One region of the Rhizobium sp. BK591 genome, then DNA from elsewhere that is predicted to be linked to it. Evidence: predicted binding sites of a transcription regulator. Region 1 holds the regulator's gene; each other region holds the start of a gene.
What was found. The regulator HrcA, encoded in region 1, represses chaperone genes, less so after heat shock. The targets are predictions, from matches to a motif close to GTTAGCACTCNCNNNNNGNGAGTGCTAAC.

Region 1 (3,277 bases):
CCTGGCCTTCCAGAAGGCGCCCGACATCGTTCCCCGCATCCGCGAACTGGTGATGATGGGCGGCGGCTTCTTCGAGGGCGGCAACATCACGCCGGCCGCCGAATTCAACATCTATGTCGATCCCGAGGCCGCCGATATCGTCTTTCGCTCAGGCGTGCCGATCGTGATGATGCCGCTTGACGTCACTCACCAATTGCTGACCCGCAAGGACCGGGTGAAGCGCATGGCCGAAATCGGCACGGCGCCTGTTAAGGCCATGGTCGAGATGCTGGAATTCTTCGAGCGGTTCGATATCGAGAAATACGGCTCCGACGGCGGGCCGCTGCACGACCCGACCGTGATCGCCTATCTGCTGAAGCCGGAGCTCTTCAGGGGTCGGGACTGCAATGTCGAGATCGAGGTCCGGTCCGAACTCACCGTCGGCATGACCGTCGTCGACTGGTGGCATGTGACCGAGCGCAAGCGCAATGCCAAGGTCATGCGCCATGTCGATGCGGACGGCTTCTTCGATCTGCTGATCGAACGTTTCGCCCGCATCTGAAGCTTTGGTTTCCCTTCCTGAGCGGAAGGGAAACGTCCTTAAGCGTCCTTCTCGTCGAAGACGGAATTGGTTTCGGCTTCGGCCGGCTTGGGGCCGCCCTTGGCGACGCCGACCATGGCCGGGCGCAGCACGCGTTCGCCGATGGTGAAGCCTGCCTGCACGACCTGGACGACCGTATTGTTCGGCACGTCGGGGTTGGGCACCTCGAACATCGCCTGATGGAAATTCGGATCGAACTTCTGGCCGACCGGCTCCAGCTTGCGAACGCCGTGGCGCTCAAGAGCCGACAGCATGGCGCGCTCGGTCATCTCGACACCTTCGATCAGGGTGCTGAGGCCGGCATCGGCCGCGGCCTTGGTCTCCGGAGAGATGGCATCAAGCGCGCGGCGCAGATTGTCCGAGACGGCGAGCATGTCGCGCGCAAAACCCGCGACGGAATAGGACTTGGCGTCCTTCACTTCGCGCTCGGTGCGCCGGCGCAGATTGTCCATCTCGGCGGCAAGGCGCAGATAGCGGTCGCGCAGCTCACCGTTTTCGGCTTTCAGAAGCTCGAGCGGGTCCGGCTGGGCAGCCTCTTCCTGCGCAATATCGTTCTCGACGTAGGCGGCAGCGTCGGCTGCGGCATCGGCCGCAGTTGCGTCAGGTCCGTTTTTCGTCGTGTCATCGGTCATGACGGTCTCCGGTTGGTGTCTTCAGATGCGCCCGATATCGAGGTTTGACCGAAAAAAATCAAGTCTGCGTGACAAAGAAGCGAAAATTCCGCACGTTCGCCAGTTGCGGCGTCAAAGCTGATTGCGCGAAAGGCGGGAGACGAGCTGGGCGGTGTAATCCACCATCGGCACGATGCGGGAATAATTGAGCCGCGTCGGGCCGATGACGCCGACGGCACCGACGATGCGATCGTCATCGTCACGATAGGGCGCGACGATCAGCGACGAGCCGGACAGCGAGAAGAGCTTGTTTTCCGAACCGATGAAGATGCGCACGCCGGAACCGGTTTCGGCGAGATTGAGAATCTCGATCAGGCTGTCCTTCTTCTCGAGATCGTCGAACAGCAAGCGCAGCCGGTCGAGATCCTCGGCGCCGGCCAGCCCCTCGAGCAAGTTGGCGCGGCCGCGGATGATCAGTTGCGCGGGCTTGCCCTCGTCCGGGCTGCCGGCCCAGACAGCGATGCCGCGCTCGACGAGATCGCGCGACAGGGCATCGAGCTCGTGGCGGACGTCATCCTTCAGCCGGCTCAACTGCTTGCGGAGTTCCGGCAGCGTCTGGCCGGACATATGGGCATTGAGAAAATTCGCCGCCTCGGTCAGTTGCGAGGAGGTGACGCCCGCCGGCAGCTCGATGATGCGGTTTTCCACCTGATCGTGATCGCCGACGAGCACGGCCAGCGCCTTGGTCGGTTCGAGCCGGATGAACTCGACATGTTTCAGCACCGGATCGCTTTTCGAGGTGATGACGAGGCCGGCGCCGCGCGAAATGCCGGACAGCATGCGGCTTGCCTCGTTCATCATCGATTCCACCGGATTGCCGCCGCTTTCGGCCCGCACCTGCCGGTCGATGTTGGCGCGCTCCTCGGCAGAGAGGTCGCCGACCTGCATGAAGGCATCGACGAAGAAACGCAGGCCGATCTGGGTCGGCAGCCGTCCGGCGCTGACGTGCGGCGAATAGATCAGGCCGAGTTCTTCGAGATCGCTCATGACGTTGCGCACCGAGGCCGGCGACAGCGACATCGGCAGAAGACGGGACAGGTTGCGCGAACCGAGCGGCTCGCCACTTTCCAGATAGCCTTCGACGATGCGCCGAAAAATTTCCCTGGAGCGCTCGTCCAGTGCGGCAACAGCATCCGAAACCGACGTCGACCTGATGCCCATGAAGCTTAAGAACCCGCGCTGATGATACTTCCCGAAAAGTAAGTCAAACTCGCACCCGTGGCAAAAGGGAATTTGCAAATAGGCGCCGCCAATCGTAGAAGCGGTCAACAAACCCCAGGAGATAAGAATGCGGCCTTCAGGCAGAAAAATCGACCAGATGCGCAAGGTCTCGTTCGAGCGCAATTTTTCCAAGCATGCGGAAGGCTCCTGCCTGGTCAAGTTCGGCGATACGCATGTGCTCTGCACGGCCAGCCTTGAAGAAAAGACGCCGCCCTGGCTGCGCAATACCGGCAAGGGCTGGGTCACCGCCGAATACGGCATGCTGCCGCGGGCGACCGGCGAACGGATGAAGCGCGAGGCCGCCGCCGGCAAGCAGGGCGGCCGCACCCAGGAAATTCAGCGGCTGATCGGCCGGTCGTTGCGCGCCGTCGTCGACCTGCAGGCGCTCGGCGAACGGCAGATCACGCTCGACTGCGACGTCATCCAGGCCGATGGCGGCACGCGGACCGCCTCGATCACCGGCGGCTGGATTGCGCTTTACGATTGCCTGAAATGGATGGAAAGCCGCAACATGATCAAGGTTGACCGGGTCCTGAAGGATCATGTCGCCGCCATCTCCTGCGGTATCTTCGCCAGCCAGCCGGTGATCGATCTCGATTACCTCGAGGATTCCTCGGCCGAGACCGATGCGAACTTCGTCATGACCGGCACCGGCGGGATCGTCGAGATCCAGGGCACGGCCGAGGGCACGCCGTTCAGCGAGGGCGAATTCACCTCGCTGATGCAGCTTGCCAGAAACGGCATCGGCGAACTGGTGGCGCTGCAGAAGCAAGCCGTCGAAGGATGAACCCCATGCTGGAAGGCA
Region 2 (3,277 bases), on a different contig from region 1:
TAAGAGCCACTTGGATGGCATGGTCGAGATGCTGCATGGCGATCACGGGCCCTCGGTCTTCCCGATCTTCTGTCGGGAAGGCTTCTCGCCCGTCGTCATCTCGATGTCAGGGACGGGAACCGCCGCGGCCTGGACAGGCGTTTGTCGCCGATCGAAATCGCCGCTCTCGCCGGCGCCTTGGAGCAGTGCTGCATCATCCCTGTCGTCTTCATCGAGCAGGTTCTGCAGTGTTTCATGCTCATCCTCGCCCGCAAGTTCATCACAGGCTTGCAACCAGTGACGCTGGTCGGCGCCGTCCGGGCGGCCTTCGGCCTCCCAGATTTCGTAGGCACGGCGACGTATCTGCTCGTGCTTGTCTATCGCCATGATCTCCTCCAAGCGCATTTAAATAAGCCGTCCGAAGAACAGGCCCAGCCACTTTCACGGCGTGTTGATGGTTGGAAGAAAATCCTCCACCCGTTTGTGCTCGTCCTTTGAAAGCGTCTCCACCCGTTCCTTCCAGAAGCGTTCGGCCTCCCGGGCAGTTTCCAATGCCCTCTTGCGATCGGCTTCGGTCCGTTCGGTGTCGGCGGAACGCGCGTCGTCGGTCCCGCTCTCGGGCGGCACGGTGGATTTGACGGTCATCATGGATCACCCTTCGATGTTGTGATCCAATAACCTTCGCAAGCAGTGAGAGTTCCGCGTGGGTGGCGATTGATTTGAGCGCGCGATCGAGCCGCACGCGCCGGCGGCAATCAATGAACGGCCATACTCACCATTCGATAGGGGTGCACGGCCTCGAACTGCGAAATCATCGCCGTCGCCTGCAGCAACACGAGCTCGGCATTGTCGGGATCGTCACGGGCCAGTTCGTCGGCGTTGACGCGGATCGCTTCAGCCATGTTGTTGGACAGTGCCGCAAACTGCATGTTGCCTTCGACAAGAGCCTCACGCGCCGTATCCTCCAGCGTGCGAGCGATATCGACGAAGATTTCCTCACGTTCCTCAATGCTGAGGTCTCTGATTATATTGGTCTTTTCTTCCATGTCACTCACTCCAAAAGACGTGGGACGGTGATCGAGCTCGTCAAGCCTCGATCATGAGACAGTTGGGAATGTCAAATTCCGGATTCAAGCCTCGATGCGGCTTGAACGCGCATTCGACACAGTGTCATCCACCTTGTAGTCCGAACGCGGGAGCCGATTTTCTGTTCCCTGCAATACGTTAGCACTCGCCGGTGGAGAGTGCTAATTTTTCTCTCATTCCCTCTTGAAATTGCAGTGCCGTCGAACCAGATCAGTCGCGCAAGGCGCGCTCGTGCGGAACCTTGCACCCGCCCCGGATTGGTCATCCGGTCCGGCCCGGGGGGAGCAACATCATCACTGTTTGTCGATGGAGGAAGACATGTCGTTCCGACCGCTTCATGATCGCATTCTCGTCCGCCGGGTCACGTCAGAGGACAAGACCAAGGGCGGCATCATCATTCCCGACACTGCCAAGGAAAAGCCGCAGGAAGGTGAGGTCATCGCCGTCGGCCCTGGTGCACGCAACGATGCCGGCCAGATCCAGGCGCTCGACGTCAAGCCCGGCGATCGCATCCTGTTCGGCAAATGGTCCGGTACCGAGATCAAGATCGATGGCGAAGACCTGCTGATCATGAAGGAAAGCGACGTGATGGGCGTCATCGAAACCCAGGGCGAACAGCAGCAGGCCGCCTGAGGTCCCTGCGAACATTCGTCAACGCTGGAGCGCTTCAGCTTGTCGTAGAAAAGCAGAACAGCTCCAATATTTTATTTCTGACGCAATTCCGAACGGAAAACCGCTTCGCACCTTTCCCGGAATTGCTCTGGCTGCCTATGAAGGAGTGAGGACATGGCCGCTAAAGAAGTCAAATTCAGCACCGAAGCCCGGGAGAAGATGCTGCGCGGCGTCGACATCCTGGCCAACGCCGTGAAGGTGACGCTCGGCCCGAAGGGCCGCAACGTCGTGATCGACAAGTCCTTCGGCGCGCCGCGCATCACCAAGGACGGCGTCTCCGTCGCCAAGGAAGTCGAACTCGAAGACAAGTTCGAGAATATGGGCGCCCAGATGGTCCGTGAAGTCGCCTCGAAGACCAGCGACATCGCCGGCGACGGCACCACGACCGCAACGGTGCTTGCCCAGGCGATCGTCAAAGAGGGCGCCAAGGCCGTCACGTCAGGCATGAACCCGATGGACCTGAAGCGCGGCATCGATCTCGCCGTCGGCGCCATCGTTGCGGAACTGAAGGCCAACGCCCGCAAGATCTCCAACAATGCCGAAATCGCCCAGGTCGGCACGATCTCCGCCAATGGCGATGCCGAAATCGGCCGTTTTTTGGCGGAAGCCATGGAAAAGGTCGGCAATGATGGCGTCATCACCGTTGAAGAAGCCAAGACCGCCGAAACCGAACTCGAAGTCGTCGAAGGCATGCAGTTCGACCGCGGCTACCTCAGCCCCTACTTCGTGACCAATGCCGACAAGATGCGGGCCGAGTTCGAAGACCCATATATCCTCATCCACGAGAAGAAGCTGTCGAACCTGCAGTCGATGCTGCCGGTTCTCGAAGCCGTCGTCCAGACCGGCAAGCCGCTCCTCATCATCGCTGAAGACGTCGAAGGCGAAGCTCTTGCAACCCTCGTCGTCAACAAGCTGCGTGGCGGCCTGAAGATCGCTGCCGTCAAGGCGCCTGGCTTCGGCGACCGCCGCAAGGCCATGCTCGAAGACATCGCCATCCTCACCGCCGGCACCGTCATCTCCGAAGACCTCGGCATCAAGCTCGAATCCGTAACGCTCGACATGCTCGGCCGTGCCAAGAAGGTGTCGATCGAAAAGGAGAACACCACGATCGTCGACGGCGCGGGCGCCAAGTCCGACATCGAAGGCCGTGTTGCCCAGATCAAGGCCCAGATCGAAGAAACCACCTCCGATTACGACCGCGAGAAGCTGCAGGAGCGTCTTGCCAAGCTCGCCGGCGGCGTTGCCGTCATCCGCGTCGGCGGCTCGACGGAAGTCGAAGTGAAGGAAAAGAAGGACCGCGTCGACGACGCGCTTCATGCAACCCGGGCGGCGGTCGAGGAAGGCATTCTGCCGGGCGGCGGTGTGGCGCTGCTGCGCTCCGTCAAGGCGCTCGACAACCTCAAGACCGCCAATAGCGACCAGCGTGTCGGTGTCGACATCGTTCGCCGCGCGCTCGAGACGCCGGCGCGGCAGATCGCCGAAAATGCCGGAGCGGAAGGCTCGGTCATCGTCGGCAAGCTGCGCGAGAAAAGTGACTTCG
Region 3 (3,277 bases), on a different contig from region 1:
GCCAGTTCAGCGCGCTTGACGCGCTGAACCATCTTAGATGATGGGTGGTTTCATGAACGATGCTGTGAAAGGCCGTTGGCCTATCACATCATGTCCATACCGCCCATGCCGCCCATGCCGCCCGGCATAGCCGGAGCGTCCTTCTTCGGCAGCTCGGCGATCATGGCTTCGGTGGTGATCAGCAGCGATGCAACGGAAGCTGCATCCTGCAGGGCGGTGCGAACGACCTTGACCGGGTCGATGATGCCCATGCCGATCATGTCGCCATATTCGCCGGTCTGGGCGTTGTAACCCCAGTTGTCCTGATCCTTGTCGAGGATCTTGCCGATGACGATCGAAGCTTCGTCGCCAGCGTTTTCAGCGATCTGGCGAGCCGGAGCCTGCAGAGCACGGCGAACGATGTTGATGCCGGCTTCCTGGTCGTCGTTGATACCCTTGGAGGTGATCTTGACGGAAGAACGCAGCAGGGCAACGCCGCCGCCCGGTACGATGCCTTCCTGAACGGCAGCGCGCGTCGCGTTGAGAGCGTCGTCGATGCGATCCTTCTTTTCCTTCACTTCGACTTCCGTCGAGCCGCCGACGCGGATGACGGCAACGCCGCCGGCGAGCTTGGCAAGACGCTCCTGCAGCTTCTCGCGGTCGTAGTCGGAGGTGGTTTCTTCGATCTGCGCCTTGATCTGGGCAACACGGCCTTCGATGTCGGACTTGGCGCCCGAACCGTCGACGATCGTGGTGTTTTCCTTGGAGATCGACACCTTCTTGGCACGGCCAAGCATGTCGAGCGTGACGGATTCGAGCTTGATGCCGAGGTCTTCGGAGATGACGGTGCCGCCGGTCAGGATGGCGATGTCTTCGAGCATGGCCTTGCGGCGGTCGCCGAAGCCAGGCGCCTTGACGGCAGCGATCTTGAGGCCGCCGCGCAGCTTGTTGACGACGAGCGTTGCAAGAGCTTCGCCTTCGACGTCTTCAGCGATGATAAGGAGCGGCTTGCCGGTCTGGACGACGGCTTCGAGAACCGGCAGCATCGACTGCAGGTTCGACAGCTTCTTCTCGTGGAGGAGAATGAAGACGTCTTCGAGGTCGGCGATCATCTTTTCCGGGTTGGTCACGAAGTAGGGGCTGAGGTAGCCGCGGTCGAACTGCATGCCTTCGACGACTTCGAGTTCGGTTTCGGCGGTCTTGGCTTCTTCAACGGTGATGACGCCTTCGTTGCCGACCTTCTGCATGGCCTCGGCAATGTCGAGACCGACCTGACGTTCGCCGTTAGCGGAGATCGTGCCGACCTGGGCGACTTCTTCCGAGGTGTTGATCTTCTTGGCCTTGGCCTGGAGATCCTTGACGACTTCGGCGACGGCGAGATCGATGCCGCGCTTCAGGTCCATCGGGTTCATGCCGGCAGCAACGGCCTTGGCGCCTTCGCGAACGATCGCCTGGGCAAGAACGGTTGCGGTCGTGGTGCCGTCGCCGGCAATGTCGTTGGTCTTCGAAGCAACTTCGCGGACCATCTGGGCGCCCATGTTTTCGAACTTGTCTTCGAGTTCGATTTCCTTGGCGACGGAAACGCCGTCCTTGGTGATGCGCGGTGCGCCGAAGGACTTGTCGATGATGACGTTACGACCCTTCGGGCCGAGCGTGACCTTGACTGCATCGGCGAGAATGTCGACGCCGCGCAGCATCTTTTCGCGCGCGGTGCGGCCAAACTTGATTTCTTTAGCTGCCATGTTTGTGACTCCTGAATTCGAGTTGTTCGGGCAAAAGGCCCGTCAGCCATTTCGGGAAAGCAGGTCGGCCGATCAGCCGATGATGCCCATGATGTCGGCTTCCTTCATGATCAGAAGGTCTTCGCCGTTGATCTTGACTTCGGTGCCGGACCACTTGCCGAACAGAACGCGGTCGCCAGCCTTGACGTCGAGTGCAACGACCTTGCCGGACTCGTCACGAGCGCCGGAACCGACGGCGACGATTTCGCCTTCCTGCGGCTTTTCCTTGGCGGTATCGGGAATGATGATGCCGCCCTTGGTCTTTTCTTCGGACTCGACGCGACGAACGACGACGCGGTCGTGAAGCGGACGGAAATTGGTGCTTGCCATTGTCTAATCCCTCGATCGAATGACATTCGCGGACCGGAGCGGCCCACATGGATAGGTGTTAGCACTCCCTTGCGGTGAGTGCTAGCGACGAGCATTTAGGGATGGCTCCGAAAAGAGTCAATGAGAGCAATCACGAATTTTTGTGCCGGAATTGTGAAGAGACCGGAGAATAGTCGGAGATTGCAGGCGAAACCATGGCGCGACCGGGCTTTGGCGAAGTCCGTCTGCCTTGACGATCTGCCGCTTCGGGATGGGGTCGGCAAAACCTTTTGCCCATCCGCGCCATCGGATTGCCGGTCGCGATCTTCGCATTGGCCCGGCAGCGAAGAAAATGCCTTGCCATCGCCTTGCGCCTTTGCAATGTCACCGTGACTAAAGCAAATCGGGAAATCGGAATGGCCAAGCGGATAGAAAACTTCTCTAACATAACAGGTCACTATGATGTGGTGCTCTGCGATGTCTGGGGCGTCGTTCATAATGGCGTCGATCCGTTTCCGAAGGCGGCTGCCGCCCTTGAAGCGGCCCGCGCAAGCGGCGCCGCCGTCGTCCTCATCACCAATTCGCCGCGCCTTTCCTGGCAGGTGGTCGAGCAGCTGCGCCAGATCGGCGTTCCCGACAGCGCCTATGACCGGATCGTTACCTCGGGCGACGTCACGCGCCGGCTGATCTCCGAAGGGCCGAAGACGGTCTTCCTGCTCGGCCCCGAGCGCGACAAGGCGCTTCTCGAAGGCATTGGCGTCGAGCGCCGGCCGGCTGGCGAAGCGCAATCGCTGGTCTGCACCGGCTTTTTCGACGACGAGACGGAAAAGCCGGAGGATTACACCGACATGCTTCTCGACTTCAAAGCCCGCGACGTGCCGATGATCTGCGCCAATCCCGACCTCATCGTCGAGCGCGGCCATCGCATGATCCCCTGCGCCGGCGCCATGGCCGCCTACTACGAGCAGCTGGGCGGCAGCACCCGCATCGCCGGCAAGCCGCACCAGCCGATCTACGAGGCGACGATGGCCGCTGCTCGCGAGCTTCGCGGCGATTTCCCGGTCGAGCGCGTGCTGGCAATCGGCGACGGCATGCCGACCGATGTGCGCGGCGCCTTGAATTACGGCCTCGACCTTCTCTACATCAGCGGCGGTATCCACGCCAAGGAATACACCCTGAACGGCGAGACCGACGAAGCGATCCTCCAC

Region 2: FHX10_RS30350 (co-chaperone GroES) is a predicted target of HrcA. The motif match lies at 1,203-1,231, and genes of this name have one in related genera.
Region 3: groES (co-chaperone GroES) is a predicted target of HrcA. The motif match lies at 2,148-2,176, and genes of this name have one in related genera.

What each region holds. Positions count from the first base shown of each region.
Region 1 is NZ_JACIAZ010000004.1:302,964-306,240, reverse strand. It holds gene FHX10_RS19655 (nucleoside hydrolase) at 1-541, shown strand, start outside; gene grpE (nucleotide exchange factor GrpE) at 580-1,212, opposite strand; gene hrcA (heat-inducible transcriptional repressor HrcA) at 1,324-2,412, opposite strand; gene rph (ribonuclease PH) at 2,540-3,259, shown strand; gene FHX10_RS19635 (VOC family protein) at 3,256-3,277, shown strand, end outside.
Region 2 is NZ_JACIAZ010000008.1:353,445-356,721, forward strand. It holds gene FHX10_RS30330 (HD domain-containing protein) at 1-37, opposite strand, end outside; gene FHX10_RS30335 (DUF2934 domain-containing protein) at 43-366, opposite strand; gene FHX10_RS30340 (hypothetical protein) at 421-627, opposite strand; gene FHX10_RS30345 (hypothetical protein) at 735-1,025, opposite strand; gene FHX10_RS30350 (co-chaperone GroES) at 1,384-1,698, shown strand; gene groL (chaperonin GroEL) at 1,852-3,277, shown strand, end outside.
Region 3 is NZ_JACIAZ010000006.1:47,580-50,856, forward strand. It holds gene groL (chaperonin GroEL) at 84-1,721, opposite strand; gene groES (co-chaperone GroES) at 1,794-2,090, opposite strand; gene FHX10_RS24730 (TIGR01459 family HAD-type hydrolase) at 2,486-3,277, shown strand, end outside.